DNA from 3 places in the Acidovorax temperans genome. Region 3 is predicted to be linked to each of the others. Evidence: riboswitches for the same ligand, from Rfam matches in the RefSeq annotation. Region 3 holds a riboswitch; each other region holds the start of a gene.
What was found. A riboswitch is a leader RNA that binds a small molecule or an ion and turns the genes downstream of it on or off. The one in region 3 is predicted to bind cobalamin.
Positions count from the first base shown of each region.

Region 1 (10,108 bases), 470 kb from region 3:
ATCAGCACCATCAGCACCAGCAACAACAGCACGATGGCCAGCACCATCAAAATGCGGCGCACGGGGGTGGGTTTCATCGCAAGGGTTCTTTCAAGGTCAGCGGCAAACCGGCCGCCATCAGCGTGACGCGTTCGCACGCCTGCGCCACTTGCTGGTTGAGCACGCCCAGCGCATCGACAAAGGCGCGCACTTCGCGGCCCATGGGAATGACGCCCAGGCCAATCTCATTGCCCACCAGCACCACAGGGCCTGGGGCTTGCTCAATCGCTATCAAAAAGTGAGCTGCTTGCGCTTTCCAGTCAAGCGCCAGAGCCTGTTTTTGCTTCAAATCCAGATCCTCATCACCTGCAGGCATGAGCCAGTTGGTCAGCCACAGCGTGAGGCAATCCACCACCACCAGCGTGTGCGCGGTGCTGTGCGTTGCCAGGGCAGCCGCCAGGTCGCGGGGTTCTTCCAGCGTCTGCAGGCCGGGCACGCGCTCGGCCCGGTCGCGCTGGTGGCGGGCAATGCGCTCGCGCATCTCGCCATCCCACGGCTGGGCAGTGGCGATAAGCAGCGCGTTGTGCGCGGGCGATTGGGCCAGCCAGTCACGCGCCAGCAGCTCGGCGCGGCGAGACTTGCCGCTTTTTTGGCCGCCGAGGATCAGCTCAGAGCGGCTGACTTGCATGGCGTGGCTCACGCAGCCACTCCACCCAGCAGCCGCGCCACCGCCACCGGATTGGAGGGAAACCAGGCGTGGAAATAACTGGCGTGGATGCTGCCCAGACGGTACAGCGCCTCGCCCGCATCGGCGGCCACGGGCTCATCGGGCCGCGAGGTGCGCGACACCACGGGCGCGTCGCTTTGCGCGGTGGAATAGTGGAAGGTGTGCCCACGCAGCGTGTGCCCATCCACCACCAGTTGCTGCGGGCCCAGCGCGGCCAGGCGCTTGTGCACCGTGACATGGCCGGGCAGCAGGCCCCACACAGGGTGCTGGGTGCCGTCCGTCAACGTGATGGATTCGAACAGTGCCATCATGCCGCCGCACTCGGCCCACAGGGGTTTGCGCTGCAGCACATGGGCCATCAGGCTGGCCTTCATGCCGGCATTGGCTGCGATGCGTTCGGTGTGCAGCTCGGGATAGCCGCCGGGCAGCCACACGGCGTCGCATTCGGGCAAGGCGGCGTCATCCAGCGGCGAGAAGAACACCACGCGCGCGCCCAGCTGCTCCAGCGTTTGCAAATTGGCGGCGTAGGTAAAGCAGAACGCAGCATCGCGCCCCACGGCCACGGTGCGGCCCGCAAGCAAGGCGGGGACGGGGCTGGTGTCGTCAGGCGCGGGGAAGTCCACCGCCCAGCGCTGCAGGTCTTGCGGGGTCATCTGGCCCAGCGGGGTGGCGGCCAGTGCGTCGGCGGCGGCGTGCAGCCGCTGGGCGCTGTCGGCCAGCTCGTGCGCGGCCACCAGGCCCAGGTGGCGCTCGGGCAGCAAGGCGGCGCCCTGTTTGCTGGCGGCGGGGGCATCGCCATGGCTCACGCGCATCAGCGCGCCCATCCAGTCGGCGCTGTCACGCAGGCCATCGCGCAGCATCTGCGCATGCCGCTCGCTGCCCACGCGGTTGGCCAGCACACCCGCCCAGGGCATGCCGGGGCGGTAGTGCTGCAGGCCAAAGGCCAGCGCGCCAAAAGTGCCCGCCATGGCCGATGCATCGACCACCGCCAGCACCGGCACGCCAAAGTGCTGTGCCAGGTCGGCCGCGCTGGGGGTGCCGTCAAACAGGCCCATCACGCCTTCGATGAGGATGAGGTCGTTGCTTTGCGCCGCAGCATGCAGGCGCTGGCGGCAGTCGGCCTCGCCGTTCATCCACAGGTCCAGCTGGTGCACAGGCTGGCCACTGGCCAACTGGTGCCAGTGCGGGTCCAGAAAGTCTGGCCCGCACTTGAACACCTGCACACGCAGGCCCCGGCGCGTATGCAAGCGCGCCAGCGCCGCCGTCACCGTGGTCTTGCCCTGCCCCGAGGCCGGGGCAGCAATCAGCAAGGCGGGGCAGCGGGCAGCGGCCTGCAACGGAACTGCGGGTGTCACTGCGGCGCCCACTTCAGGCCCACAAACAGCGTGCGGCCCGCGGTGGCATAGTTGCGGGCCAGCTGGTAGTCCTTGTCGGTCAGGTTGTCCACTCGGGCCAGCAGGGTGTAATCACGCGCAATGCGGGTGCTGGCGTACAGGTTGACCAGGGTGTAGCCGCCCAGCACGTTGGTGTTGGCCACCGTGTCAAAGCGGCGGCCCGAGGCCTGCACTTCGGCCCCCAGAGTCCAGCCAGCCACCACGGTATCGGCCCCGAAGGTGCCGTGGTGCTTGGCGCGGCGGGCCAGTTGCTTGCCGGTATCGAGGTCACGCGGGCGCTGCACATCAAGCGAGCCGTGCAATTGCATGGGGCCAATGCGGTGCGAAGCTGCGAAGGTCACGCCTTTGTATTCGGCGCGGGCTGTGTTGGCATAGCAGCCAAACGTGGAGGCACAAGGCCCTGCCCCGGCGAACGAAATCAGGTCACGCACCCGGTTGCGAAACGCCACCACCGAGAAGCTGCTGCTGCCCTGGGCATAGCGCAAGCCCAGTTCGGCGTTGCGCGCCGTCTCAGGGCTCAGAGAAGCCACGCCGTACTGGCTGAAGCGCTGGTACAGCGTGGGCGCACGGAAGGCCGTGCCCACCGATGCCGTAGCGCGCCACTGGGGCGTGATGGCGTAGCCATAGGCCACGCTGCCGGTGCCCTTGCCACCAAACTCGCTGTCTTCGTCGTGGCGCACGTTGACCTGCACCGTGTGCCCACCGGCGTTATAGCCATAGCCCAGCGCCACACCGTTTTGCGAGCGGTCGCGGTCGATGGGGTTGTTCTCCAGGTGGTCTTCGCGGCGCTCCAGCGCGGCTGTGACCAAGTGCGCACCTTCGCGCCATTCGTTCTGGAACAGGTAGCCGCGCAGGCGCGTGTCCGACAGGTAGACCGAGGGCTTGGTTTCGTATTCGTCGCGCGAATCGGTCACGCTGAACTTGGTTTTGTAGGCGCTGCTCCACTGTGCCTGCCAATTGAGGCCCAGCGCATGCATGGTGCGCAGGGCGCGGTCATCCTTGCCCAGGCCACTGTCGTAGCCGCTGTTGGTGTCGCCCACCATCAGCGTGCCTTCGAGGCGGTGCACGCTGTTGAGCTGCACGCCCACGCGGGCATTGCCGGCGGTATTGCGGTAGCCATCCTTGTCAGGGTTCTGGCCAGCGATGGGGCGGGCGTTGAAGCCATCGCTCTCGTCACGCAGCAGGCCCAGTGCGTAGTCCACGGTGCCACTGGCACCGCTGACACCAGCTTCGAGCTTGGTGGTGCCCCGGTTGCCTACGCCCACGGAGACAAACGGCGCAAAGCCCTTTTCTCCGCGCTTGGTAAAGATCTGGATCACGCCGCCCAGGGCGTCGGAGCCGTACACCGCGCCTGCCGGGCCGCGCAGCACTTCGATGCGGTCAATCAGTCCGAGCGGAATGGATTCCCACGCGGCGCCGCCGGTGGACTGCGAGTCCATCCGCACACCATCGATGTACACGGCGGTAAAACGTGATTCGGCACCACGCAAAAAGAGGCTGGTGGTCGTGCCAGGGCCGCCATTGCGGGACATTTCCACCCCGGGAAGACGGGCCAGCAAATCACCCAGGCCTGTGGCGCCACTGCGTTCAATGCTGTCGCGGTCCACGATGGACACATCGGCCACCAGGTCGGACAAAGGCTGCTGCGTGCGGGTGGCAGCGACGACGGTTTCAGACAAGGCGGGCGCGCGCTGGTTCTGCGCCAGCAGCGCGGAATCCGCCATGCTGACCTGGGCCTGGGCCGTGAAAGCGCACAGCCCGGCACAGGCCAAAGCCAGCGGACGGGGACGCAAGAACGACAACGCCTGGGTGCGGGCGCGCGGTGTGAAGTACTTCATGGTGGGAACGCAATCAACAAAATAACCCGTGCCGGCCTCCCCGCCAGCGTCTGGGTGATACGGCTGCGCAGCGTCTTTCATCAACGCTGGCAACCACCGTGTTGGCCGGTATCCGGGCTGGCAGAGCACCCTCCAATGCCTTCCCAGGGCTTGTTCAAGGCTCCCAGTGGCGTGTGAATGGAGAGGGGATCGGGCGATCCGTCTGCTGACCGTTGCGGGGGCAGCGCAGGTGAGGCTTGCCACGGCGGTGGGGTTACCTTTCTGCTTCCCGTTGAACTGCAGTCTGTGAACCAGCCTGCGAGCACCAACCGTCGGATTTTAGAACCTTGCGGCACCCCGTCCCAAAAAGACAACCCTACAATTGCGATCTCTATGGCTGAACCCTCCACCACCGACCAGATCGCCGAGCGTGTCGAGCGCCTGCTCTTGCGCCACGCCGAGTTGCAACGCACCAATGCCTTGTTGGCAGATCAGGTCAGCGCCCTGACGCAGGAACGCGACTCCCTGAAATCGCGCCTGAACGCGGCTCGCGCCCGGATTGACGCACTGCTCGAGCGGCTGCCTGCCAACGCCCCTGCCACCCCTGTCCACAAGGACGCCGAATGAAGCAAATCGAGGTCCAAATCCTGCAGCAAAGCTACCTGCTGGCCTGCCCAGACGGACAGGAATCACGTTTGCTGGACGCCGTGGAACGGGTGGACACGGCCATGACCCGAATCCGCGATGCAGGCAAGGTGCGTGCACGCGAGCGCATTGCTGTGTTGGCGGCGTTGAACCTGGCTTTTGAAGTGGCCGACCGTGATGCCGCCGCAGCCCAGGCAGCCGCGCAACCTGCGCCCGCCGGTGCACCCATTTCTGCAGTCGCTCCAACTGAAGAAGATACATTGCGCCTGCAGAGCTTGCTAAGTCGGCTGGACCAAGCCCTCGGGCAGGACGGACAGTTGTTGTAACTCCCTTCCAGCTGGGTGAGGCCATCGCTACGCGGTGCCCCCCCGCGCCACCCTCACAGGGGTCATGCCCCATGGGCTTGAAGATGGGCACGCACCAGCGACCTGATCCGAACGCCCGCCACGGTACTGGCCTATCCGCCTGCAGGGCGATAGCCAAGCGCCTACAATGCAAGGGTCTGCGGTGCTGCCGGGCTTTATATTTCCTTGAACCAATGCTCACTGAGCACGGGCTTGGTACATCGCCTGATGAGCGTGATCGTCTCGCGTCAGATGAACCCAACGTTAGGCTGCCCTCGCCCACCTGAACCCCCGGTTCAGGATGCCGGTCCGGTGGCATTCGCAGACACCTTCTTCATGGCTGGCGGCCCCACCCACCAACTCAGGTGGGGCCTCTACGCCCTCCTCAACGCCCCTCCTGTGATTCTTCGATGCTGGATCCCCTACTGATTGTTGAGCTGGGTTTATTGGGTTTGTGCACCGGCTTTCTCGCAGGGCTTTTGGGCATTGGTGGCGGCATGCTGCTGGTGCCCTTTCTGACCTACCTGCTGGACGCAAGGCAGGTGGCACCGGACCTGGCCGTCAAGATGGCCATTGCCACATCGATGGCCACCATCGTGTTCACCTCTGTATCCAGCGTGCGCGCCCACCACAAGCGTGGAGCCGTGCGTTGGGACATCGTCACCAAACTGGCTCCAGGCATTGTGCTGGGCGGTTTTGTGGCCAGCCTCGGTGTGTTCGCACTGCTCAAAGGCAGCTTCCTCGCTGTTTTCTTTGGCTTGTTTGTGAGTTTCTCAGCCGTACAGATGTTTCTGGACAAGAAGCCTGCTCCCACACGCCAAATGCCTGGAACCGCAGGCCAACTGGGCGCTGGTGGCTTCATCGGCTTTCTGTCTGGGCTGGTCGGTGCGGGGGGTGGCTTTGTCAGCGTGCCCTTCATGACATGGTGCAACGTGCCCATCCACAAGGCGGTTGCCACAAGTGCTGCCCTGGGTTTTCCCATCGCGCTGGCCAACGTGGTGGGCTATGTGATCAGCGGCCAGTCGGTTACCTCGTTGCCTGCAGGTTCTTTGGGCTACGTGTGGCTACCTGCTCTGGGCGTCATTGCCACCTGCAGCGTGCTCACGGCCCCTCTGGGAGCCAAGGCTGCGCATAACCTTCCGGTCAAAAAGCTCAAACGGGTGTTTGCCAGCCTGCTCTTCGGCTTGGCCGCCTACATGTTCTGGAAGGGCGCCTTCGCGTCCTGATGCGTCATCCACCGCGCGGGCTCTGACTACATTGGTGGGCTCGCTGCGATCGATGCGCAGCAATCCAGGGCGCAGCGCCGGGGAACTGATCAACCCTGAATCCGCTGCTGGACCAGCTCAGGGTTGAGCAGCAGTTCACCCAAGTCCTCGGGTGTAAGGCCCGGGGCACACAAAAAACCCTGGAATTGGTCGCAGCCCATTTGCTGTAGCAGCTCTTTTTGGGCCAACGTTTCCACCCCCTCGGCCACCACCTCTATGCGCAGTGCGTGCCCCATGCTGATGACGGCCCCCACGATGGCACGGTCGCCCTCATCTTCGGGCAAACCACGCACGAAGGACTGATCCACCTTGAGCTTCTGGATGGGCAGCTTCTTGAGGTAGCCCAGATTGGAGTACCCCGTCCCGAAGTCATCAATGGCCAGGCGCACGCCCAGGTCGCCCAGCACTCTCAGACGCTGCTCTGTCTCATGCGCATCCTGGAGCAGGATGCTTTCCGTCAACTCCAATTCCAGCCAATGAGCCGGGAGCTGGTACGTGGCCAGCAACGCAGTCAGCCGATCGATAAAGTCAGGCTGCCTGAACTCTAGTGCCGAAACGTTGACCGACACCACCATGGGGTGCCCCAACTCCACCCATCTGGCGCACTGACGGATGGCCTGCTCCATGACCCAGGCGCCCAAAGCAACAATGTAGCCACACTCCTCCGCCAAAGGAATGAACACTGCAGGAGACACCGCACCAAGATCCGGATCCCGCCACCGAAGCAAGGCTTCGGCACCCGTGATGCGACCTGTCTCCAGATTGACCTGAGGCTGGTAATGCACAGCCATGCGATCCAATCCCAATGCCTGCCGCATGGAATGCTCCAGCTTCATGCGAGATAGCAAGTTGGCATTCATTTGGGGTTGGTAAAAGCCATAGCTCCCGCGCCCACGGTCCTTGATACGGTACATGGCCGTATCTGCCTGCTTGATCAGATCGTCCAGTGACACGCCATCGTGCGGGTACAACGCAATACCGATGCTGCACTGAATGGAGAAGCCCATGTCATCCAGCGTGAACGGCCGCAGCATCTCATCCAGAATGCGCCGCGAAACGCCCTCAGCGACCGTGGCATTTCCTCCATGCAGGTAGATCACGAACTCATCTCCACCCAGCCGACAGAGCATGTCGGTCTGGCGCAGGCAGGTTTGCAGTCGCTCCGCCACCAGCTGAAGAACCCGGTCACCAAAGGGATGCCCCAGCGAATCGTTGATGATCTTGAAACGATCGAGATCCAAAAACAACACGGCGAAGCCACCAGACTGCTCCTGCGCATCCGCAATCGCGGTTTCCACACGCTGTGACAGCAACAATCGGTTGGGCAATCCCGTGAGGACATCGGTGTAGGCGAGCTCCTTGATCCGCTTTTGTGCGTTGTGCTGGGCAGTCAGATCGCGCATGAAGCCAATGCTCTGCATGAGCTTCCCACCATCGTCGTACACGACGACCCAGGAAAGCTGCACCGCACAAGGCGGCAAGCCGACCCGCGGCAGCCAAAGCTCCCCCTCCCAGAAACCCGATGTTTCCCATCCCGCTTTCACGTCAGTCATCCAGCGGGCTGGGCTTTCTAGCTCAAAGAGCGAGACTGCGGGCTGGCCCACGTGCAACTCTGTTGCCGAGCCAATCAGCTTCAGGCAACCAGGATTCATGCGCAGGATGCGGTGCTGGCTGTCTGCGATGAAAATGGCGTCGAGACTGGATTCGAACACCCGGGCAGCCAGACGCAGATGGGCCTGCGTTTCCGCCTGACGCGTAACGTCACGGAATGAATACACCCTGCCCACTGGAAGACCATGACTGAACTGCGGTACCGAGCGGCGCTCCAGCACGGTGCCTTCGGTCAGTTCAAGGATGTCCGAGCTCTCCTGCATCGGATCAGCAGCAATCTCCCGCAACCGCTCGGAATACAGCTCTGCCTCACGCACCTGTTTTGCCATGTGCGCAAAAACTGCCGAATCGTCACGTCGCGTGAGCAGTTCCGCAGGGATGCGCCAGATGTTGACCAACCGCTGGTTGAAAGCTCGAATGCTGCCATCCATGGCGCACACCAGCATGCCATCTGCTGCGGAGTCCAGGGTTGCCCTTAATTCCGATAGCAAAGTCTCCAGCTCTCGCTCGGTAGAACGTTGAGCCGTCAGATCAATCATGGTCAGGAGGAGAGCCCCTCCCCCATTTGGGAGGGTCACTCCGCGTACGCTTCGCTCCACAGGCACAAGGGCACCGCTGGCATGCAACACGCTGGTCTCTGAATGAATGCCTTCTGCCAGGGCCTGCACCGGCTGAGACCAAAACACAAAGTCTTGTGGAGTGGCTGCCAAGCCTTGAACGGGCGTGTTTACCAATTCGTGGACGGGCTTACCCACCAGCTCGGCCACAGCGTGGTTGGCGGCAAGAATGAGCAGAGAGGCTTCATCTACCAGGCAAACCGCTTCCAGCATCGCGTCCAGCCAGGACTGCGGCAAGGAATAAGTCACGACGCCTGGGCCTCTGAGTCAGGAGCGTCGGAGTTCACGGCACGCTCAAAGAAATAGCAGATGCGCTTGCGTGGAGACAGATAGTCCAGCGCATCACGGGGCAACTGCGATGGCTTCAAGCTACGACGAATACCCAGCTCAGGGACGGACTCCAGGTCCAAGATCGGGGCCTCGTCTTTGGGAACGCGCGAGTCATGCACGATCACCCGAGGGCGCAGGGGGCGCGAGGAATTGACCGAGGCCACGATGGCATAACGGTCATTCACCAATTGCACGATGGAGCCGGGGGGATAGACCCCCATCATGCGGATGAAAGCGCCGAGCACTACAGAATCGAAACGTGCCTTGTGCTGCGCAAAGATGATCGACAGGGTTTCGTGGGGGGTCAACCCTCCCCCCCCCACCGGACTGCACATGCGGTCGTAGTGGTTGACCAGAGCCACCACCTGGCTGGAACGCCCCAACTCCGAAGCACGCCTTTGCAGCGGGAACCCAGAGCCATCCACCATTTCGTGGTGCTGGGCAATCGTCGCGAGGACTGCCTTGCCCCATCCCATGCGGGTGGCAAGAGCGACCGATGCAGCAACATGGCTTTCATACTTCACACGCTCTGCTGGCGTCATGGCGGGTGAGGCAAAAGCGACGCGCAACGGCATGCCGACCTTGCCGATGTCATGCAACAGCGCTGCGACTCCCAAATCATGAAGCTCGGCGCTCTTCATCCCGAGTGCCTTGCCCAGCAGCAGACTGAGAACCATCACATTGACGGGGTGCAAGGCCCCGGGTTCTCCTACCCCCTCGGAAAGAAGGCGAATGGCCGAGTCCCCATTTTCCAGAAGGTCTGTAACGCACTCGGCAACCAAAGACTGCCCTTCTGCCTGAGCCTGCTGGGGCTGCTGGACCACCAGCTTTTCCATCGACATGTATTGCTTGGTAGCCTGCCTAAACCGCCGGTCACAAGCGAGGAGCGACGCGTTCTGAGCTGCAAGCAACATTCTGCGGCGCAACGCTGCCGACTCGCCTGGCGAGGAGTAAGTGGGCTGTTCAGCAGGCGCGCCGCTGGAGTCCGCCGAGCCATCAGTTGCGTTGCCAGATAAATCTGCGGGGGTGGCCAGTAACCCATCGCGAAACTCTGGATCGCTCTTTTTAGGCAGAACTTTGACGCTTGTGAGCCCCAATTCGCGCAAAGTGGCAATCTGCTCTGCCGAACCAATACGAAAGCTGCTCACCGGAAAGGGATGGTGCATCCAGCCCAGATCCAACTGGATATACATGCCAATACGCAATTGGCTTATATCGATGAGAACGAACGTATTCACAACAGGCCGGGAATAGGAAGCAAAATGTAACAATAGAACCACAATTGTTGAGGCCCATTATCACCACTTCTGATGCTTCCTTGAGGAACCTGGTGTCTCGCCCTGGATGCAAATGTCTTTTGCATGCCCAGTGCAGACAGC
Region 1 covers NZ_CP117193.1:1,737,784-1,747,891, reverse strand. Annotated here, with positions in the region: gene PQV96_RS08295 (ABC transporter substrate-binding protein) at 1-77, opposite strand, end outside; gene cobU (bifunctional adenosylcobinamide kinase/adenosylcobinamide-phosphate guanylyltransferase) at 74-667, opposite strand; gene PQV96_RS08285 (cobyrinic acid a,c-diamide synthase CobB) at 676-2,061, opposite strand; gene PQV96_RS08280 (TonB-dependent receptor domain-containing protein) at 2,058-3,938, opposite strand; cobalamin riboswitch at 4,025-4,260, opposite strand; gene PQV96_RS08275 (hypothetical protein) at 4,311-4,544, shown strand; gene PQV96_RS08270 (cell division protein ZapA) at 4,541-4,888, shown strand; RNA gene ssrS (6S RNA) at 5,059-5,238, shown strand; gene PQV96_RS08265 (sulfite exporter TauE/SafE family protein) at 5,317-6,132, shown strand; gene PQV96_RS08260 (sensor domain-containing protein) at 6,222-8,612, opposite strand; gene PQV96_RS08255 (cyclic di-GMP phosphodiesterase) at 8,645-9,967, opposite strand.
Region 1: it holds a riboswitch for cobalamin, as region 3 does, so the genes downstream of both, PQV96_RS08280 (TonB-dependent receptor domain-containing protein) here and bluB (5,6-dimethylbenzimidazole synthase) in region 3, are expected to answer to the same signal.

Region 2 (10,108 bases), 2.2 Mb from region 3:
GATTGGCGCTGTGGCCTCGGCTGCGACCGAGGTGGCCGATGACCGCATGTGGCGCATGTTGCCCGGCCGTGTCTACATCGCCCGCGGCTACCTGCCTCCGGGTGAGCACGTCGTCACAGTGAACGGCCGTGCGCTGCCTGACCCCGTCAAGATCGACGGCCAGTACGCTCTGGTGCCCCTGCGCCTGTACGAAAACACCGTGCTGATGGGTTCCGTCGCGAGCCTGGGCAAGCTGGCTCCCGCCAGCGCCGCGCCGGTAGAGGCTGCCGCTCCAGCGGTTCCTGTTGCCAAGCCCGCGCCACGCGCCAACACCCGCCCCGCCAAGCCTGTGGCCAAGTCCCCCGTAGCAGCGCCTACACCGGCTGCCAAGAACTGATGGGCACCGACCCTCATACGATTTGCCTGAAGGAATCTTTTCAATGACCAACCGCATCCTCCTGAGCGCCCTGTGCGCTGCCTGCATGGGCTTGGCCGGCGCTGCCGGCGCCCAGCAGCACGACCCCGCAACCCCTGCCGCCGTGGCCGCGAAAGTGGCCCTGCGCGGTGAAGCCAACGGCATCGCCGTGCGTGAAATGCGCCTGGTGCGCAAGAACGACATCCTGTCGGTGCAGGCCGACCTGTCCAGCTCTGTGCGCAGTGACCGCACCCTGTTCTACCGCTTCAAGTGGCTGGACAACGTGGGCAACCAGGTGGGCGATGGCGAGTCGTGGAAGCAACTCACCGTGCTGGGCCTGGGCCAGCAAACCATCAAGAGCGTGGCCCCCACAGGCGCAGCCGTGGACCTGCGCCTGGAAATGAACGTCGAGCCGCGCTGAAGATATGAAGCTCCCCCTGAGTCGCTGCGCGCCTTCCCCCTCTCTCACGCTGCGCGTGGGAGGGGGACGCAGCCAGCGCGGCGGGGCGGCGCGGCCAGCAAAGGCCCTTGCGCGGCTGCCTGCGGCGGGGGAGCGCCAGTTTCAAGAGCCTCCGGTAGTGTGAACCGCCCTGTCTTATGAAAGATATCAAAACCATGACCAAGAACACCTTCCAGCGCACCGCGCTCATCGTGGCCTTTGCTGCCAGCACCCTGGCCTTGTCGGCCTGCCAGAACCTGTCTTCCCCTACTGTGCGTTTTGACCGCCAGGTCAACTATGGCGACGCCAAGGGCGTGGAGCTGGTGACCAACGAATTCGGTTCGTCCGACCTGCAGATGATTGCCGAGAAGATGACCGGCAGCCTGCTCGAAACCGGCATCTTCCAGGGCCGCCCCACGGTGACCATCTCCACCGTCAAGAACAAGACCAGTGAGTACATCGACACGACCAACGTGATGAACTCGATCCAGACCGCGCTGGTCAAGTCGGGCAAGGTGCGTTTCACCCGCTCCATCAACGAAATGCAGCAAGGCGTGGATGAGCTGCAGCGCCAGAACCAGAGCGGCCTGTACAAGCAGAACACCACCGCCAAAGTCGGCCAGATGACGGCGGCCAAGTACCAGCTAGAAGGCGAGCTGACCAGCATCGTCAAGCAAAACAACACCACCAAGGACGTGTTCTACAAGTTCACGCTGAAGATGTTTGATGTGCAGGAAGGCACGATCGAATGGCAGGACGAGAAAGAAATTCGCAAAACGAGCAAGAAGTGACGGAGCACACCATGCAACGCAGAACCACCTTGCACACGGCCCTGGCCGTGGTCGCCGCCACCACGCTGGCCTGGGGCAGCAGCGCCCTCGCGCAAAACGCGGCCCCCAAAATTGCCGTGACCGATCTGGCCTACGCACAGCGCGTGTCGGAATATTTCGTGGCCGGTGCCTACCAGCGCAGCGCCCAGATGAGCGCCCGCAGCAGCCAGGGCGGCAGCCACAGCCATGGCATGTACGGCGGTGGTGGCTCGTATTCGGGCAGCCAGTCGGTGCAGGCCTCCGAGCAGGCCAGCGGCACCTACGTGGCCGGCACCTACAGCTACATCGAACAGCGCGAGCTGGGTGGCTACACCAACGACATCAAGGGAGCCTTGCTGCAAGGCACCTACTTCCGCCTGGTGCAGGGCAAGGGCTTTGACGCGGGCACGCCGCAGCCTTCCAAGGCTGAGCAGGTGCTCAACCAGGTGCAGGGCGGCAAGATGGCCACGCCCAAGGCGCAGCCCCAGGTCACCGACGTGATCGCCCGCATCAAGAAGGGCGAGTTCAACGGCGCCGACTACGTGCTGTTTGGCGTGGTCTCCAGCATCGATTTCACCGATGCGCTGCACCCCATCCAGGGCACCAGCAACGCCACACGCCAGTACGGTCTCCAACTGCTGGCCGACTTCTCGCTGATCAACACCAAGACCTACGAGATCAAGGCGGCGTTCTCCGCCCAGGGTGAAGGCAACGACACCAAGATCCTGTCCACCCGTGGCGACATTGCTCCGCCCAATCGAGCCAAGGTCATCCGCGAGACGTCGCAAAGCCTCGCGCAAGACGTGTACCTGCAACTGGCCAACCAGCTCGGCTACACCGACGCGCACCTTTCGCGCGGTGTGCGTCCACCCCAGCCCATGGGGTACCCCGCTGGTGGTGGCCAGGCCCAGCCTGTGCCAGTGCCGCAGCAGCCTGAACAGGTGCTTATCCTCAAGTGATGGGCGGGGTAGGCCGGGTTGCACAACGTGGGCATGACCTGCGCTACTGAGGTGACCCAGCCCCACCGCCCCGGCGTTGCCCAGGCCAGCCTTGTGCTGGCCTTTTTTCTGGCTGCGCTCAGCCTGCAAGCCTGCTCGGTTCCGGGGCCTGGTGCGCCAGCCAGTGGCGCTGAACGCTTCTCTGCGCAGCGCTTGCCAGGGGCACACGGTGAGGCGCTGTGGGCCCTGCAGCGGGGCCCGCTGGTGCCACCCCTGCGCTACCGCGTGGTGGTCGTTCCTGGCTCGGGCTGCGCCGGTATGGGGCCCTTCGCTGATCGCTACTTTCGGGGCCTGTTGCACGCGCAGGTGACTGTGCTGCACAAGCCGGGCGTACACCCTGCAGATACCACGCCAGCGGCCGATTGCCCCGCGCGCTTTGTGCAGGCCGATCACCTTTCTGCATGGGCCAACCACGCGCGCGCCGCGCTGCAGCAGGTCACTGCTGTGCAAGGTCACAGCCATGCCGACGTGCCGTGGTTGCTGGTGGGTATTTCGGAAGGGGTGGAATTGCTGCCTTCCCTGGCAGCCAGCGCAGGCGCTGGGCTGGCGGGCCTGGTGATGATGGCCGGCAGTGGGCTGGACCCGCGCGATGCCGGCCAGATGCAGGCCGAGCGCCTCGGGCATGCAGCAGACTGGGCTGCGCTGGGCCGTGCCCAGGCCGGGCCTGGTGCGGACACGCAGGTGGTGCAGGGGCGCAGCCTGCGCTACTGGCGCGACCTGTGGCAATGGCCCGTGCAACAACCCTTGCTGCAGGGCCCATGGCCCGTGCTGCACGCCTGGGGTGATGCTGATGAAATGGTGCCCCCCGCCGCCTACCAACAATTTGCCCAGCGTGCCCAACACCGCAGCGCACCCTACTGCGCGCTGCGCCTGGCCGGTGCCAACCACGGCCTGCAGGCGGGTGAAGTGGATGGCTTGCAGCAGGTGTGGGCCGCTGTGGAGGGATGGGGACGAACACCCCAGCGCGGGCTGTGCGCCAGCGTGACCTTTCGTTGACCCGATTCTCACAGGCCCTATACTCGCCCCGTTGGTGCTCGTGCCGTTATTGCAACGGCACAGTTAAACGGGAATCAGGAGAGCGCGGCCCACCACGAGTCGCCCTTAACCTGAGCTGCCCCCGCAACGGTAAGCGAGAGAAGGCTGCATGCCTTCAGCCTGCTTCGCATGTCCACTGGGTTCTGACAGCCTGGGAAGGATTCGCAGGAACATCTCGCCAGCCCGGAGACCGGCCGACAAGCGGGTGAGCCACGTGCCCACCCATTTCACAGAACCTGCGGGGAGGCAGGGGTCTGGGTCAGTCCGGGTCGTTTTCATGTTGAATTTCCTTGTGCTGGCGATGGAGCCAGCGGCGCAGCATTTGGCGGGTCATGGTGCATCCATGGGCAGCTGGGGCTGGCGCCGGCCATGACGGTCGGTACCGTCTGGTTTGTGGGCGCGGGCCCGGGCGATCCGGAGCTCATCACCGTCAAGGGCCGCTCCCTGATTGAGCGGGCGGGAGCCATCCTGTTTGCCGGTTCGCTGGTCAACGAGGCCGTGACCCGCTGGGCACCGCCCGGCTGCACCATTGCCGACAGCAAGGACATGACGCTGGAGCAGATGGCCGCGTGGCTCATTGCCCAGGCGCAGCAGCACGCGGTAGTCATCCGCCTGCAGACGGGAGACCCTGCCTTGTATGGCGCGCTGATTGAAGTGGTGCAGCCGCTCGATGCCGCCGGGGTGCCCGTGCGGGTGGTGCCTGGCGTGTCCTCTGCCATGGCCTCGGCCGCTGCGGCGGTGGAGAGTTTCACGCTGCCCGAAGTCACGCAGAGCGTGATCTTCACTCGCGTGGAAGGCCGCACGCCCATGCCCGAAGGTGAGTCGCTGGCCGAGCTGGCGCGCCACCACTGCACGCTGTGCATCTTCCTGTCCATCACCCTGCTGCACAAGGTGCAGGAGCAACTGCGCGCCGCGGGCTGGGCCGATGACGCCCCCATGCTGGTGGTGCACAAGGCCAGCTGGCCGGGTGAGGAACTCATCATCCGCGGCACCTTGGCCGACATCCGCCAGCGCTGCCGCGACGCCAAGGTGGTCAGCCAGGCCATGGTGATTGCCAGCCCCAACCTGGGTGCGCGCCACTGGCCCACGCTTGCCAAGTCCAAGCTGTACGACGCCAGCTTCACCCACCGCTTTCGCAAGGCCAGTGTGCCTGCCACGCCCACGGAGACTTCCTGATGCAAACCCCAGCCACGCCCCTCGGTACACACCACGGCGCACGCCACGAAGACACCATCCTGCTCATCGGCCACGGCTCGCGCGAGCCCGAGGGCAACGACGAAATCCACCGCTTTGTGGCCCAGTGGCGTACGCGCCAGCCCGGCTGGAATATTGAGGTGTGCTTCATCGAATTTGCCGCCCCTAGCCTGCATGATGGCCTGCAGCAAGCCGGGCGTAACGCGCGCCGCGTGCTGGTGCTACCGCTCATCCTGAATGCGGCAGGCCACGTGAAGATGGAGATTCCCGAAGCCATCGAACACGCCCGCGAGCACTGCCCCGGCACTGAGTTTTTGTACGGCCCACACCTCACCGCATGCGACCCCATCCTGGATGTGCTGCGCCGCAACCTGCGCAAGTGCATGAGCGAGCTGGACATGCCCGACCCCACCACCACCGGTGTGGTGTTGCTGGGGCGTGGCTCGTCTGACCGCCAGGCCAATGGCGATGTTGCCAAGATGGCCCGCTGGCTGATGGAGGAGACGGACCACGAACTGGTGGACCTGGCCTTCACCGGCATCACCTGGCCGCGCCTGGAGCGCGCCGTGCAGCGGCAGGTGATGTTGGGCATGAAGCAGGTGGTGGTGTTGCCGTACTACCTGTTCACCGGCACGCTCATGCAGCGCATTGCCCGCCAGGTGGATCACCTGCGCCAGCAGTACCCGCAGGTGCGGTTTGCAGAGGCCTCGTACTTCGGGTTTGAAAAAGAAATCTTTGCCCTGCTGGAGCAGCGCGTGGCCGACCTGCGCGCGGGCGTGCCCGACGCCAAGCTGCCCTGCGATGGCTGCAAGTACCGCGAGATTGCCCACGACCTGGGCCATGGGCACAGCCACGAACACACGCATGCCCACGCACCGGCCACAGAGGCGGTGGTGCATGTGCACGGCCATGGGCCTGCGCATGATCACGAACATGCCCATGCTGCCCATGCTGCCCATCAACCCGTCCACGCAGAGGGGCAGCCTGCATGAGCACCATCAACACCGTCACCGAACAGCTCACGCGTGCGGGCCAGGCCATCGAGCACGATAGCTTTGCCATCATTGACGCAGAGGTCCAGGCGCACAGCTACACCGCAGAGCAGTGGCCCATCGTGCGCCGCATGATCCACGCGAATGCGGACTTCGATTTCAATGGTCTCACGGACTTTCACCCGCAGGCCGTGCACGCTGGCATCACCGCCATGCTGCGCGGCGGCACCCCGGTGGTGGCCGATGTGGAAATGATCTGCTCAGGCCTGTCCATTCCGCGCCTGGCGCACTTTGGCATGCACACCCACCAGTTCATCTCAGATGCGGACGTGGTGCTGCAGGCCCAGCAGCAAGACACCACCCGTGCCGTACAGGCCATGCGCAAAGCCCACCGCCTGGGCTTGCTGCAAGGGGCTATCGTCGGCATTGGCAACGCACCCACGGCGCTCATCGAGCTGGCCCGCCTGATTGCAGAGGAGGGCGTGCGCCCGGCACTGGTCGTGGGCATGCCAGTGGGTTTTGTGTCTGCCGCTGAATCCAAGGACCTGATTGCCGCGCAGAACGAAGTGCCCTGGATCGTGATCCGCGGCCGCAAGGGCGGATCCACGCTGGTGGTGGCTGCGTTGCACGCCTTGCTGGCCCTGGCGGAGTCGCGCCAGAAGGCGCTGGTGGCGCAGGCGACCACGCAGGCCGCACAGACTGCACCGTTGGCGCAAACGGGCCTGCACGCGTGAAGGCACTGCGGCCATGATGGAAAAAACCGTTCGCCGTGGCACCCGCACCGGCTTCACCACCGGGGCCTGCTCTGCGGCCGCTGCGCGTGCGGCCGTGTTGGGCCTGGTGCACGGCGCGGTGCCTGAGGTGGTGGATTGCCTGTTGCCCAACGGCGATACGGTGCGCTTTGCAGTGAACGACGGGCGCTGCGATGTGAGCACCCCCGATGCCACAGCCCCTGCCACCGCCCATGCCATGGTCATCAAGGACGCAGGCGATGACCCTGATTGCACCGACAAGGCCCACCTCACTGCCGATGTGCGTGTGCTGCCCGGCGAGGCCGGTGTGGTGCGCCTGTGTGGCGGCTTTGGTGTGGGCACCGTCACCATGGCCGGGTTGGGTCTGGAGGTGGGTGGCCCCGCCATCAACCCCGTGCCCCGCCGCAACATTGAAGACAACGTGCGCGGTGCAGGGGCACCGCTGCTGACCCATGCGGGGCTCGAAGTGACCATCTCCGTGCCCCAGGGCGTGGAGATGGCGCGCAAGACGCTCAACGCCCGTCTGGGCATTCTGGGCGGCATCTCCATCCTCGGCACCACCGGCATCGTCAAGCCGTATTCCACCTCGGCCTACCGCGCCAGCGTGGTGCAGGGCGTGCAGGTGGCGGCCACGTTGGGCCACGGTGTGGTGGTGCTCACCACCGGCGGGCGCACCGAACAGTTTGCGATGAAAGAGCGCGCTGGTCTGCCCCCCGCCTGCTTTGTGCAGATGGGCGACTTCTTGCGCTACGCGCTCGACGAAGCCGTGGCCCAGGGCCTCACTGAAGTCGTCATTGGCGGCATGGTGGGCAAGCTGACCAAAATCGCCCAGGGCGAAACCATCACCCACGCCAACCGTGCTGAGGTGGACACCGAACTACTCGCCCAACTGGCCGCCCGCATTGGCGCGCCGCCCGAGGTGTGCGCCGAGATTGCCTCCGCCGAAACCGCCCGCTTTGCCGCCGAGCGCATGCAGGCCCTGGGCCTGGCCACGGCCTTCCATGAAGCCCTGGCCCAGGCCGTGGTGCGCACCCTGATGGCCCCGGACCGCTACGGCGGCAAGTTCCGCCTGCAGGTGCTGGTGTGCGACTTTGACGGCCAGAAGATGGCCGAAGCCGATTCAACTCTTTTCCCACCGACATGACCGACCCTCAACCTTGCCGAGTGATCGGCGTGCTGGACGATGGCGCTGCCAGCCTGAGCCCTACCGCACTGGCCCTGCTGCGCCGTGCCGATGTGGTGGTGGGCGGCAGCCGCACGCTGGCCCTGCTGGACGACGACATCGCCCCCCACGCCCAGCGCCGTGATTTGACGGGCCAGCTCAGCGCCGTGCCCGGCTGGATTGCCGCCGCGCGGGAAGCGGGCCAAACCAGCGTGGTGTTGGCCACGGGCGACCCGCTGTGCCACGGCATTGCCAGCTACCTGGCATCGCGCCTGTGCATTGAGGCGGTGGAGGTGCTGCCCAATCTATCGACCGTGCAGCTCGCCTGTGCCCGCCTGGGCCTGGCCTGGCAGGATGCGCGCATTGTGTCCGTGCACAGCAAGGATGCGGGCGAATGGCATGTGGGGGCCGAGCCCGGCCACGGCCTGTATGCCCTGGCGCAAAGCCTGCGCCAGCACGACCGCCTGCTGGTGCTCACCAGCCCCGACAACACGCCGGACCGCATTGCCCGCCTGATGGTGGCCGAAGGCCTGGGCGACGACTTCCAGATGGCCGTGGCCGAGCGCCTGTGCACGCCCGACGAGCGTGTGGTGGCTGAGCTGTCACCGCACGACGCCGCGCAGCAGACCTTTGCCGACCCCAACGTGGTGGTGCTGGTGCGCAGCCAGGTGCGCCCCCAGCCCGTGCGCATGGGCCTGGCCGACAGCGCCTACCACCAGCGCCAGCCCGACAAAGGCCTCATTACCAAGCAAGAGGTGCGTGCCGTGTCGCTGGCCCGCATGCAACTGCGTGCCGACAGCCGCGTGTGGGACATTGGCGCGGGCAGCGGCTCGGTGGGGCTTGAAGCCGCGCGCCTGTGCCCGCAAGGCCATGTGTGGGCCATCGAGAAAAACGAGGCTGACTTCGCCATTGCAGGCCAGAACGCCCGCGCTTTTGGCGTGAGCAACCACACGCTGGTGCACGGCAAGGCCCCTGAGGGGCTGGATGCGTGGCCGGATCCAGACGCTGTTTTCATCGGCGGCTCAGGCGGCGAGCTGCAAGAGCTGATCGCCCTGTGCCTGCGCCGCCTGCGCACGGGCGGCTGGCTGGTGATGAACTTTGTCACGCTCGAAAACCTGGCCAGCGCCACCCAAGCGCTGCAAGCCCAAGGCGCGGTGTGGGATGTGCTGCAACTACAGGCCGCCCGCAGCAAGCCCATCCTGCACATGCACCGCATGGCGGCAGAAAACCCGGTGTGGATCGTGTGTGCGCAGCGCGGCGAGGGCAGTGCGACGCCAGCCGCGTCAGCCGTGCAAACCGCGCAAGGGGAGGGCGCATGAGCGAGACCATGCTTCAGAATACCTCTGCACTGGGCCGCCTCATCGGCGTCTCCCTCGGCCCCGGCGACCCTGGCCTCATCACCCGCGCAGCGTGGGCGCAGCTGCAGCGCACCGACGCCGTGTGGACCTACCCCGCGCGCAGCACCAAAACGCCCAGCTACGCGTTTGACATCGTGCACCGCGCCGGGCTCACACCGCCCGCGCAGCACCAGACGCTGCTCTTCCCCATGACGCACGACGGCGACAAGCTCGCCCGTGCCTGGATGCGCGCCGCCGAAACGGTGCTGCCCTGGCTGCTGGCGGGGCAGGACGTGCTGTTTCTGGTGGAGGGCGACGCCAGTACCTATGCCACCTTTGGCCACCTGGCCCGCACCGTGCAGGCGCTGGATGCGCGCATTGACGTGCCGGTGATTGCAGGCGTCAACGCCTTTACTGCCGCTTGTGCCGCCCGCGGTATGCCCCTGGCGGAGCAGGACGACACCATTGCCATCGTGCCCGCTGCCTACGGTGTGAGTGCGGTAGACCGTTTGCTCACCGACTTCGACACCCTGGTGCTCATGAAGGTCAAGCCGCTGATGGACGACCTGATCAACTGGCTGACCCTGCGCGAGCTGCTGCCCCACACCCAGTTCATCGAGCGCGTGGGTGCGCCCGACGAGCGCAGCGTGAACGGCTTGGACCTGCCCGCGCTGCGCGGCACCAAGGTCAGTTACCTCTCGCTCATGATCGTGAAGAACCCGCACCGTATACGGGGTGAGCGCATCAAGGGCTGCCTTAAAAAGACATCGCCTGCGCCGTTGCCTGCTGTGGATGGCAGCGGCCTCTCTGCCGAACAGGAAACCGTTGAATGACTGCATCCTCTGTATCACCCACCGTGGTGCTCTCTGCCCCCGTGAACCCTGAGCAGGAGGCCCGCGTCTGCATCGTCGCCATCACCCGCCACGGCGCGGCGCAGGCTGCCCAGCTGGCGCGTGACTTGCCCGAGGCCCACATCTGCACCGCCGCCAAGTTTGC
Region 2 covers NZ_CP117193.1:4,420,427-4,430,534, reverse strand. Annotated here, with positions in the region: gene PQV96_RS20790 (COG3014 family protein) at 1-376, shown strand, start outside; gene PQV96_RS20785 (YcfL family putative periplasmic lipoprotein) at 420-815, shown strand; gene lpoB (penicillin-binding protein activator LpoB) at 1,010-1,624, shown strand; gene PQV96_RS20775 (hypothetical protein) at 1,636-2,601, shown strand; gene PQV96_RS20770 (alpha/beta hydrolase) at 2,653-3,636, shown strand; cobalamin riboswitch at 3,652-3,888, shown strand; gene cobM (precorrin-4 C(11)-methyltransferase) at 4,045-4,851, shown strand; gene PQV96_RS20760 (sirohydrochlorin chelatase) at 4,851-5,861, shown strand; gene PQV96_RS20755 (precorrin-8X methylmutase) at 5,858-6,595, shown strand; gene PQV96_RS20750 (cobalt-precorrin-5B (C(1))-methyltransferase) at 6,609-7,757, shown strand; gene cbiE (precorrin-6y C5,15-methyltransferase (decarboxylating) subunit CbiE) at 7,754-9,094, shown strand; gene cobI (precorrin-2 C(20)-methyltransferase) at 9,103-9,945, shown strand; gene PQV96_RS20735 (cobalamin biosynthesis central domain-containing protein) at 9,942-10,108, shown strand, end outside.
Region 2: it holds a riboswitch for cobalamin, as region 3 does, so the genes downstream of both, cobM (precorrin-4 C(11)-methyltransferase) here and bluB (5,6-dimethylbenzimidazole synthase) in region 3, are expected to answer to the same signal.

Region 3 (10,108 bases):
ACCACCCCGGCGGCGCGCAGGCTGTCATCCACCAGCCGCCGGGTAGCGAAGGCACGCGGCAACATGGCCAGCGGCACCTGGGCGAGGTCTTTCACCGCCAGGCTCTTGCGCCGCGCCAGGGGGTGGGCGGGGTTCACCACCAGCTGCATGCGCTCTTCAAACAAGGGCTCGGTGTCGATGTCCTCGCGTTCGGTGGGGTAGAAGGCAATGCCCACATCCAGCAAGCCCTCCACCAGCTGTTCTTCAATCGGGCCCGCGCGCAGGTCGCGCACCACGACACTCACCCCTGGGTAGGCCCGGCTGAAGGCCGCCACCGCCGCAGGCACCAGTGTGTGCAAGAAGGTGGGGATGACCCCCACGGTCAGCGAGCCGGATCGCAGCGCTCCCAGATCGGCCAGCGCCATACGGCCTGCCTCAATCTCATGCAGCGCCCGCGCCGCGTACACCCTAAACGCCAGCCCGGCCTGCGAAAGCCGCAGCCGCCGTCCCACGCGGTCAAACAGATCCACGCCCAGCTCCTGCTCCAGTTGCCGCAGTCCGTGCGACAAGGTGGACTGCGTGACGAACAGGTTGTGGGCCGACTGGGTCAGGTGCTCGGTGCGCGCGATGTCGAGAAAGTAGCGAAGCTGGCGGATTTCCATGGCAAGTGGGCGTGAAGGGCGAGGCAGACCGGCAGAGCAAGGCTTCAGGGGCGGCCATGTGGCCTACACAGGGGCGCCTCGAATCATCGATGTTATCGAACGAACAGTTCCAAAGGAATCATTGGATTAGTTTCATTGCAAAAACTATGCTCGCGCGGAAAACCTGTCGAAGCATCTTGGAAAACGCAGCGCGACAGCCCCACCCATACCCCGCACTGGCCGCGAGCAACACTTCACCATGCAGAAGTCAGCCCAAGCCTTTGCCCCGCCCCTGGGCGGCCCGTTGAGAACCTATACACGCATGACCCTTTTGTCCTCCGCTACAGAAAACCCCGCGCACGATCTGGCGGGCTTTGCCATTGAACGCATTGAGGCGCGCATTCTGGACATTCCCACCATTCGCCCGCACAAGCTGTCGTTCGGCTCCATCAGCCGGCAAAGCCCCGTCATCGTTCAGCTCTGGCTGAAGAACGGTGCCTGCGGTTTTGGCGAGGCGGCCACGATCGGCGGCCCTTCGTGGAACGAAGAATCGCCCGAGAGCATCCTCCACGCCATTACGCAGTACCTGGCCCCCGCACTGCTCGGCGAGTTTGGCGGCGGCTTTGAGAGCGCCCTGGCGCGCATGGACCGTGCCTGCAAGGGCAACGCCTTCGCCAAAAGCGCGGTAGAGATGGCGCTGGTGGATGCCGTAGCCCGCACCCTGAACATGCCCGCCTGGCAACTGCTGGGCGGCAAGGTGCACCAAAGCCTGCCCCTGGCCTGGACGCTGGCCAGTGGCGACGTGGCGCGCGACCTGCAAGAGGCGCACCTGCGGCTGGAGCAAAAACGCCACCACATCTTCAAGATGAAAATTGGCGCCCGCGCACCCGAGGACGACGTGGCGCACGTAGCACAAATCGCCCGCGGCCTGCAAGGCAAGGCCACACTCACGGTGGATGTGAACCAGGCATGGGACGGCAACACCGCCCGCCGCTACCTGCCCCCACTGGTAGCAGCCGGCGTGACGCTGATCGAACAACCCGTGGCACGCTGGAACGTGGAGGCACTGCGCAGCCTCACTGCCACGCTGGACGGTGCACTCATCATGGCCGACGAAACCGTGTGTACCCCGCAAGACGCGTTCATGCTGGCCAGCCTCAAGGCCAGCCATGTTTTCTCGCTCAAGGTGGCCAAGCATGGCGGCCTGGTGCGCACCCGAAAGATTGCGGCGGTGGCTGAAGCGGCCGACATCGGCTGGTATGGAGGCACCATGCTGGAGACATCGCTCGGCAGCGCCGCGTCAGCCCATGTGTTCTCTACCCTGGGCACACAGCACCACGGCTGCGAGCTGTTTGGCCCGCAACTGCTGGTGGACGACATCGTGGAGCAGCAAATGCCCATCACCAACTTTGCACTGCAACTGCCCGACGGCCCCGGCTTTGGCGTCGAGGTGTCGCTTGCACAGCTCAACCGCTTTGACCGCGCACGCCAGGGCCAGGCGCCCGTGCATGTCGATATGGCACCCACCACCCCAACCGTTGCCTGATGGGCAACGCGCCCCATTTTTCTGACCCCTTCAAGGAGCAAACCATGCTGTTTCTGGTTCGTATGGATGTGAACATCCCCCGAGACCTTCCCGAAGCCCAGGCCAATGAAATCAAGGCCCGCGAAAAGGCCTACTCGCAAGACCTGCAGCGCGATAGCCGCTGGAAGAGCATCTGGCGCGTGGTGGGCGAATACGCCAACTACAGCATCTTCGACGTGTCTTCCAACGACGAGCTGCACCAGCTGCTGCAGGGCCTGCCCCTGTTCCCGTTCATGAAGATTCACGTGACCCCTCTGGCCACGCACCCCTCGGCCATCTGATTCCTGCAGCACCTGCAACAACCCCATAACGAGACAAGACCATGATGACGAAACGGCAGACGCTGGCCTTGCTGGCCTGCGCCCTGGCCTCGGCCACCCTGCCTGCAGCCCGCGCCCAGGCACCTGCTGCCTCCTGGCCCAGCAAGCCCATCCGCTGGGTGGTGCCCTTCCCTCCGGGCGGCGCCATGAACGCCATTGCGCGCACGCTGGGCGAGAAGGCTGGCAAGACGCTGGGCCAGCCCTTCGTCATCGAGAACAAGCCCGGCGCGGGCGGCAACATTGGTGCCGACTTCGTGGCCAAGCAGCCGGGCGATGGCTACACGCTGATGATCACCTCCATCGGCATGGCCACCAACAAGCCGTTGTACGGCAAGCTGAGTTACGACCCCATCAAGGACTTTGCCCCGGTGAGCCTGCTGGCCGTGGTGCCCAACGTGCTGGTGACAAACGCGACCCAGCCCGACGTAAAGACCGCCAAGGACGTGATTGCCGCCGCGCGCAAGGCGCCCGGTAAGCTCACCTACGCCTCGGCTGGCAACGGCACCTCCATCCACCTGGCGGGCGAAGTGTTCACCTCGCTGGCGCAGGTGGACATGCTGCATGTGCCCTACAAGGGAAGCGGCCCGGCCGTGTCCGACCTGCTGGGCGGCCAGGTCAACTATATGTTCGACAGCATCACCTCGGCGCGCCCGCACATTGAATCGGGCAAGCTGCGCGCACTGGGCCTGACGACTGCCAAGCGTTCCAAGTCGCTGCCCAACGTGCCCACGCTGGCCGAAGCGGGTCTGCCCGGCTACGAAGTCTCGCCCTGGTTCGCCGTGTTCATGCCCGCCGCCACGCCCAAGGACATCGTGGCCAAGGTCAACGCCGCCTTGCTCGAAGCCATGAAAGACCCCGATGTGGTCAAGCGCTTTGAAACCATCGGCGCCGAACCCGTGGGCTCCACGCCCGAAGAAATGGCACAGCACCTGGCGCGCGAAAGCGAACGCTGGACCAAGCTGATCCAGGAACGCGGCATCAAGCTCGACTGATTCGCCCTCCCCGCTGCTGGCAGGGCCGCCTGCGCCACGCACCCCCACAGCGGGGTGCCGGTGCGGTGCGCCCGCGCGCCTGTGCACCAGCCGCAGCCTTCGATTTCCTTTTCTGTTCTCTCCCCCCATCATGAAAAAACGCACCCTTGCCCACCTGGCCCTGTCGCTGGCCGCCATCCTCGCGCTGCCCTTGGCTCACGCACAAGCCCCTGCCTTCCCCTCAAAGCCTGTGAGCATCGTTGTGCCTTACGCCCCTGGCGGCCCGGTGGACAACCTCGCTCGCATGCTGGCCACCCGCCTGGGCAAGGAATGGGGTCAGTCGGTGCTGGTGGTCAACAAAACCGGCGCCAACGAAATCATCGGCGCGGAATTCGTGGCCAAGAGCCCCGCTGACGGCTACACACTGTTCGCCGCCACCGAGGCCGCGCTCACCATGAACCCGCACCTGTACAAGAAGCTGCCGTACAACCCCGAGAAGGACTTCACCCCCATCTCGCGCCTCATCAGCGTGCCCATGGTGTTCTTCGTGCCCAAGGCCTCCAAGGCCAACACCTTGAAGGAGTTCATCGAGCTGGCCAAAAACGCCAAGGGCACGCCACTGACTTATGGCTCCTCCGGCGCGGGCGGCATCGTCCACCTGCCCTTGGCGATGTTCGCCAAGCAAGAAGGCCTGGAAATGGTGCACGTGCCCTACAAGGGCGCCGCACCGCTGATTCCGGAAGTCATCTCCGGCCAGATCGACTCTGCCGTGCTGGGCGTGTCGGTGATCGAGCAGCACGTGAAGTCAGGCAAGCTCAAGGCCCTGGCCGTTTCATCAGAAGCACGCAGCCTGGCGCTGCCTGACGTACCTACGTTCAAGGAAGCTGGCGTGAAGGACATTGACGCCGTGTTCAACATCGGCCTCGTCGCCCCTGCTGGTACGCCCGCCGCCATCGTGGAAAAAATCGCCGCTGACGTGCGCCGCATCCTGATGGACCCCGAGTTCCGCAAGACCAACGTGGACGCCTACTCCTACGTGGCCGTGGCTTCCACCCCCGCCGAATACAAGGCCTTCCTGGCCCGCGACCTCAAGGTGCAGGGCGAACGCGTGAAGACCTCTGGCGCAACGCTGGACTGACCGATCGGCACCGCTGCCCCTGCGGCAGCAGCCCCGCAAGCCGCCTCACCAAGGCGGTTTTTTTTTGCCTTAAATGCTACTAATTTCATAGCGGCCTGCGCTTTAACGACGAGAGCTAGAAGGCTAAAGAGGCTCTTCTAGCGAATGCTACTGACACTTTGATTTCCCATGGCCGCCTCCAGCACCAGTGCGGGCTGCAGCCCCCCTGGGGTCTGATCGGTCCAACAACCTGAACCAACCCAGAGACGAATCAAGGTATTTCGTCGCAACACCCTTGAATCGTTGCATCCACCCTCGCAGCCGGCTGACATAGGCATTAACCTTCTGCCCATGCACAGCACCACCGCAAAGACGCTCATCGAACAACTGGCACTGGCCCGCCATCCCGAAGGAGGCTGGTTCAAGGAAACCTACCGCGCCAGCGACAAGCTTGCCGCACAAGCCCTGCCCGCGCGGTTTGGCGGAGACCGGTCTGCTTCCACCGCCATCTACTTCTTGCTGGAGGCGGGCGACATCTCGGCGCTGCACCGCATTCAGTCTGACGAGGTGTGGCACTTTTATGCAGGCTCCACACTGCGCGTGCACGGCATCTTTCCAGATGGCACGTACCAGGAGTGGAAACTCGGCGCCAACCTGGCTGCGGGCGAACACTTCCAGGCCGTGGTGCCTGCGGGCTGCTGGTTTGGCGCAGAGTTGGCCGAAGGCGACTTTGCCCTGGTGGGCTGCACGGTGGCACCCGGTTTTGACTTTGCTGACTTTGAATTGGCGCAAGCGAAGCAGCTTCTTGCCTGCTACCCACAACACGCTGAACTGATCCATCGGCTGACCAGAGCGTGACAACGCTGCTTGGTGCTGGTGCTGGGTAGCAGCGCCTGCCAGGGGAACCCGGCCACTGAAGCCCTCTGCGCCTGAGCGACTGCAGAGCAGCAGACGCCGCAGGGCATCAAAACCGACTGGCCGCCGTCAGGATGACTGTAGCAGCAGCCACCGCAATGGCCTGCAAGCCCACAACCCAGAACCAGATCGGCATGATGCTTCCTCCTGTTGAAAACCGTGAGGATAGGTATCAATCCTCAAGGCATCAGCGGGACGAGTTCCTACGCTGGTGTCAGTCCTGTCTGACAGCGGCGGGCTGCCCCATCACGCGATGGGAGTGGCCCCTGAGCGGGGCTGCTCAAAACTCAAACCAAATAGCTCTGCAGCGCTTATCTGATAAGCGCTAGCAGCTATCACTTTAATAGCATTCAGCACACTTTGCGGCTGCTCAGTAGTGGCAACGCAAAGGCAGATTCTTATGCTGCCGCAGTCTGCTCCGACACCCCTGCCGCTTCGAAGCTCGCCATCTCGCGCAGGATGGCGCAGGCCGAGGGCAGCAGGGGCCAGGCCAGCGCCGCGCCGGAGCCTTCGCCCAGGCGCAAGCCCAGGTCGAGCAACGGCTCGGCCTGCATCTGCGCCAGCATGAGTTGGTGGCCGCGTTCGCCCGAGCGGTGGGCAAACACACAGCGTTGCAGCACATGGGGCTGCAGGCGGCTGGCAACCAGCACGGCGGCGCTGGTGATGAAGCCGTCCACCAGGATCACACGGCGCTCAGCTGCGGCCTGCAGCACGGCACCCACCATGGTGGCGACTTCGTAGCCGCCGAGCGCTGCCAGCGCGTCGAGCGGCGTGGTGGCGGCGGCATTCACGTCCAGCGCCTGTTGCAGCACGGCGCGTTTGCGTTCAATGCCTGCGGCGTCCAGCCCGGTGCCCGCGCCGGTGCATTCGGCCAGTGAGAGGCCGCACAGGCGCGCCAGCAGCAGCGAGGCCACCGAGGTGTTGCCAATGCCCATTTCACCCAGCAGCAGCGCATTGCCCGGCAGGTCGCGCACCAGTTCCATTCCGTTGGTCAGCGCCTGCACGCATTGGTCGGTGCTCATGGCTGGGCCTTGGCTTGCGTCATTCGTGCCGGGGGCCACCTTGCGCAGCAGCAGGCTCGGCTGGCCGGGGGCGGCTTCGCGCGGAGCAATGTCGCGCGCCACGCCGCAGTCCACCACCGTGAGGGCCAGGCCATGCTGGCGCGCCAGCACGCTGACGGCGGCGCCACCGGCGAGGAAGTTCTCCACCATCTGCCAGGTCACGTCGCTCGGAAAGGCCGAGACGCCGCGCGCGGCCAGGCCGTGGTCGCCTGCGAAAACGACCATTTGCGGCTGCTCCAGCCGGGGGGATGCGGTGCCCTGGATCTGGCCCAGGCGCAGCGCAAGCTGCTCCAGGCGGCCCAGCGAACCGAGGGGTTTGGTCTTGTGGTCCAGCTTGTGTTGCAGGGCCTGGGTGAGTTGCGGGTCGGCGATGTCGGCAATCAGGGGCAGGTGGGCATTCATGGCTTTTCAACTTTCAACAGGGAAGCGCGGCCCGCACTCGCAGGCCCGCGCAAATCAACGGCGTTGCGCGTCAAGCAAGGGCGCGGCGGCAAGGTCAGGCGATGGTTTCCCGCCCGCGCTGGGCGGCGGCCTGGTCACGCTGCAAGTGCGCAATGAGCGGCTGTTGGTCGTCGCGCTGGCCCCATTGGTCGAAGTACACCAGGTCTTCGATGGGCAGGCGCGGCAGCCAGCCAGCGGTTTCCAGCTCGGGCTTGGCGTGGAAGTGGCTCACGTAGCCCACGCACAGGTAGGCAATGGGGGTGATGCCCTTGGGAATACCCAGCGCCTCTTGCAGGTCGGCCTGGTGGAAGATGCTGACCCAGCCCACACCCAACCCTTCGGCGCGCGCGGCCAGCCACAGGTTCTGCACGGCGCAGACACTGCTGTACAGGTCCATGGTCTTCATGTGGGTGCGGCCCACCACCACGGGGCCGGTGCGCTCACGGTCGCAGGTGATGCAGATGCCGACGGGCGACTCGATGATGCCTTCGAGCTTGAGCTTTTGGTACGTGGAACGTTTGTCGCCCTCGAACATGCCGGCGGCCTCGGCGTGGGCCTTGGCAAAGGCACCCTGCACGCGGCGCTTGGTGTCTGGCGAACGCACCACGAGAAAGTTCCAGGGCTGCATGAAGCCCACCGAGGGCGCGTGGTGCGCGGCGGTGAGGATGCGGCTGAGCACCTCGTCAGGCACCGGCGTGGGCAAAAACTGCCCGCGCACGTCGCGGCGTGAAAAGATGGCGTGGTAGATGGCGTCGCGCGCTTGTTGCGTGAAGGCGTGCGCGCTGGGCGTGGCTTGCGCCACTGCGCTGGTATTCATGGCAGTCCCCTGTGCGTGAATAGTGGCAGCGCTGCCCGGCCTTGCAGCGCCAAAAATGGCTCAGGCCGGTCTTCTGGCTTGGAGTCATCTGGCCCCCGCACCTTCCCGGCCTTGGCGACCAGTGGCATTCAGCGGGCGGCATCGTCCTTACAGCGTTGGGCACGCGGCGGAGTTGCACCGCCTTCCCGATTCTCCCTTTGCGTCATCGCATTGGGCACCTGAGGGCGGGGATGATAGCAGCCGGTGAACCGCGTATTTCTTACGCGATCAGCGCGTCCAGCACGCCCGGGTCGAAGTGCCGGGCCACCCCATCGGCCAGGCCGTCGAACACGGTATCGAGCGTGGGGGCCTGGGCGCCAAACAGGGCGTGCAGCACGGCGGCGTCCTCGAACAAACCGTGCAGGTACACGCCCAGCACATTGCCCGCCGGGTTCTGCCAGGCAATACCGGGCATGACCTCGCGCGCCACATCACCCTTGGCGGCCATGGCGGGGTGCTGGGCGGTCTGGCCGTGGTGGATTTCGTAGCCGCAGGCAGCCACGCCCGAGAGCGGCGCCCAGGCACCCGTGAGCTGCCCGAAGGCTGCGCTGGTGCGCTGCACGGTCTTGGCAGGCTCGAACACGGTGACCAGGGGCAGCAGGCCCAGGCCGGGAGCGTTGCCGTCGATGCCCTCGGGGTCGATCAGCGCCTCGCCCAGCATCTGCAGGCCGCCGCACACACCCAGCACGGTGCCGCCCTGCCCCGCGTGCGCAGCGATGGACTGGTCCAGCCCCTGCGCGCGCAGCCAGGCCAGGTCGGCGGCGGTGGCTTTGGAGCCGGGCAGCACGATCCAGTCCGTTGGCCGCAGGCCTGCCACATCGGCCGGGCTGCGCACCCATTGCAGGCGCAGGCCGGGCACGTTTTTGAGCGGCTGGAATTCATCGAGGTTGCTGATGCGCGGGTAGGCCACCACGGCCACGGTGGTGTGCACGGCGCCGGGCGTGGTGTGCGGTCGATTGAGCGGCGACGGGCCGCCCCTAGCCGCGAGAGCCCCCTCGGGGGGCAGCGAGGACACGCCAGTGCCGAGCGTGGGGGTCATATCAAACACACCGTCTTCCTCGGGCAGGCCGTGGTGCCACTGCATGGGAATGGTGGCCACGGTGGGCACGCCGGTGCGCTCCTGCAGGTGCTGCGGCGCGGGCGCGAGCAGGCTGGCATCGCCCCGGAACTTGTTGAGCACGAAGCCGTGGATCAGCGCCCGCTCGTCCTCGGGCAGTAGCGCCCAGGTGCCATACAGGTGGGCAAAAGCGCCGCCCCGGTCGATGTCGGTGACCAACAGGCAGCGCGCACCGGCGTGGCGCGCCACGCGCATGTTCACGATGTCGCTGGCGTGCAGGTTGGTCTCGGCGGGCGAACCCGCGCCCTCGATCACTACCACGTCGTTCTCGGCGCGCAGCGCATCAAGCGCGGCGGCAATCTGCGGCCACACCAGTTGGCTGCGGCCGCGCCAGGGCAGCGCGGTGAGCTCGGCGCTCACCTGACCCATCAGCACCACCTGGCTGCGCGTGTCGGCCTCGGGCTTGAGGAGGAGCGGGTTCATGCGCACTTCAGGCACGGCGCGCGCAGCCAAGGCCTGGAAATACTGCGCCGAGCCGATCTCGCCCCAGGCGCCTTCGATGCCTGCCACCCCGCCGCCGGGCCGCCCCAAGGCGGGGTGCGCCCCCTCGGGGGGCAGCGCAGCAGACGCAGTGGCAAGCGTGGGGGCAGCTACCACGCGGGCGTTGTTGCTCATGTTCTGCGCCTTGAACGGCGCCACCTTCAGGCCCAGGTTGCTGTAGTAGCGGCACAGCGCGGTGGTAAGCCAGCTTTTGCCGGCGCCGCTGGTGGTGCCCAGCACCATCACGCAGCGGGCCAGCGGATGGGCGGGCGGAGCAGTCACGGGAGTGTTCATCGGTGCATTCATGTTCGTTCCAAAGGTGCGGCCTACGGGCCTCCAACGTGCATCGCCTGCCACGCAGTCCGCAAGGCATCCTGCGACGCGGGCGGCAGTACACCCAGGCGCACGGCACCAGGCAAGCCAAACGAGGTGCAGTCGCGCAGCTTGATGCCATGTTGGCGCAGCGCGGCCAGCAGGCTGGCTGTTTGCGCGCTGGAGTCACCCGCGCACTGTGCTGTGGGCAAGGTGGCGACAAAGTAGTTGGCCAGGCTGCCGGGCACCACGGACCAGCCCAGTTGGGTACACAGGGCCATTTGCCGGTCTTTCCAGCTGCGCAGGGTAGGCA
Region 3 covers NZ_CP117193.1:2,206,793-2,216,900, forward strand. Annotated here, with positions in the region: gene cynR (transcriptional regulator CynR) at 1-641, opposite strand, end outside; gene PQV96_RS10465 (muconate cycloisomerase family protein) at 943-2,166, shown strand; gene catC (muconolactone Delta-isomerase) at 2,211-2,486, shown strand; gene PQV96_RS10475 (tripartite tricarboxylate transporter substrate binding protein) at 2,528-3,517, shown strand; gene PQV96_RS10480 (Bug family tripartite tricarboxylate transporter substrate binding protein) at 3,648-4,634, shown strand; partial or broken gene PQV96_RS10485 (IS1595-like element ISAte2 family transposase) at 4,772-4,976, opposite strand; gene PQV96_RS10490 (cupin domain-containing protein) at 4,965-5,471, shown strand; gene cobT (nicotinate-nucleotide--dimethylbenzimidazole phosphoribosyltransferase) at 5,927-6,991, opposite strand; gene bluB (5,6-dimethylbenzimidazole synthase) at 7,086-7,847, opposite strand; cobalamin riboswitch at 7,894-8,084, opposite strand; gene PQV96_RS10505 (cobyric acid synthase) at 8,107-9,726, opposite strand; gene PQV96_RS10510 (aminotransferase class I/II-fold pyridoxal phosphate-dependent enzyme) at 9,810-10,108, opposite strand, start outside.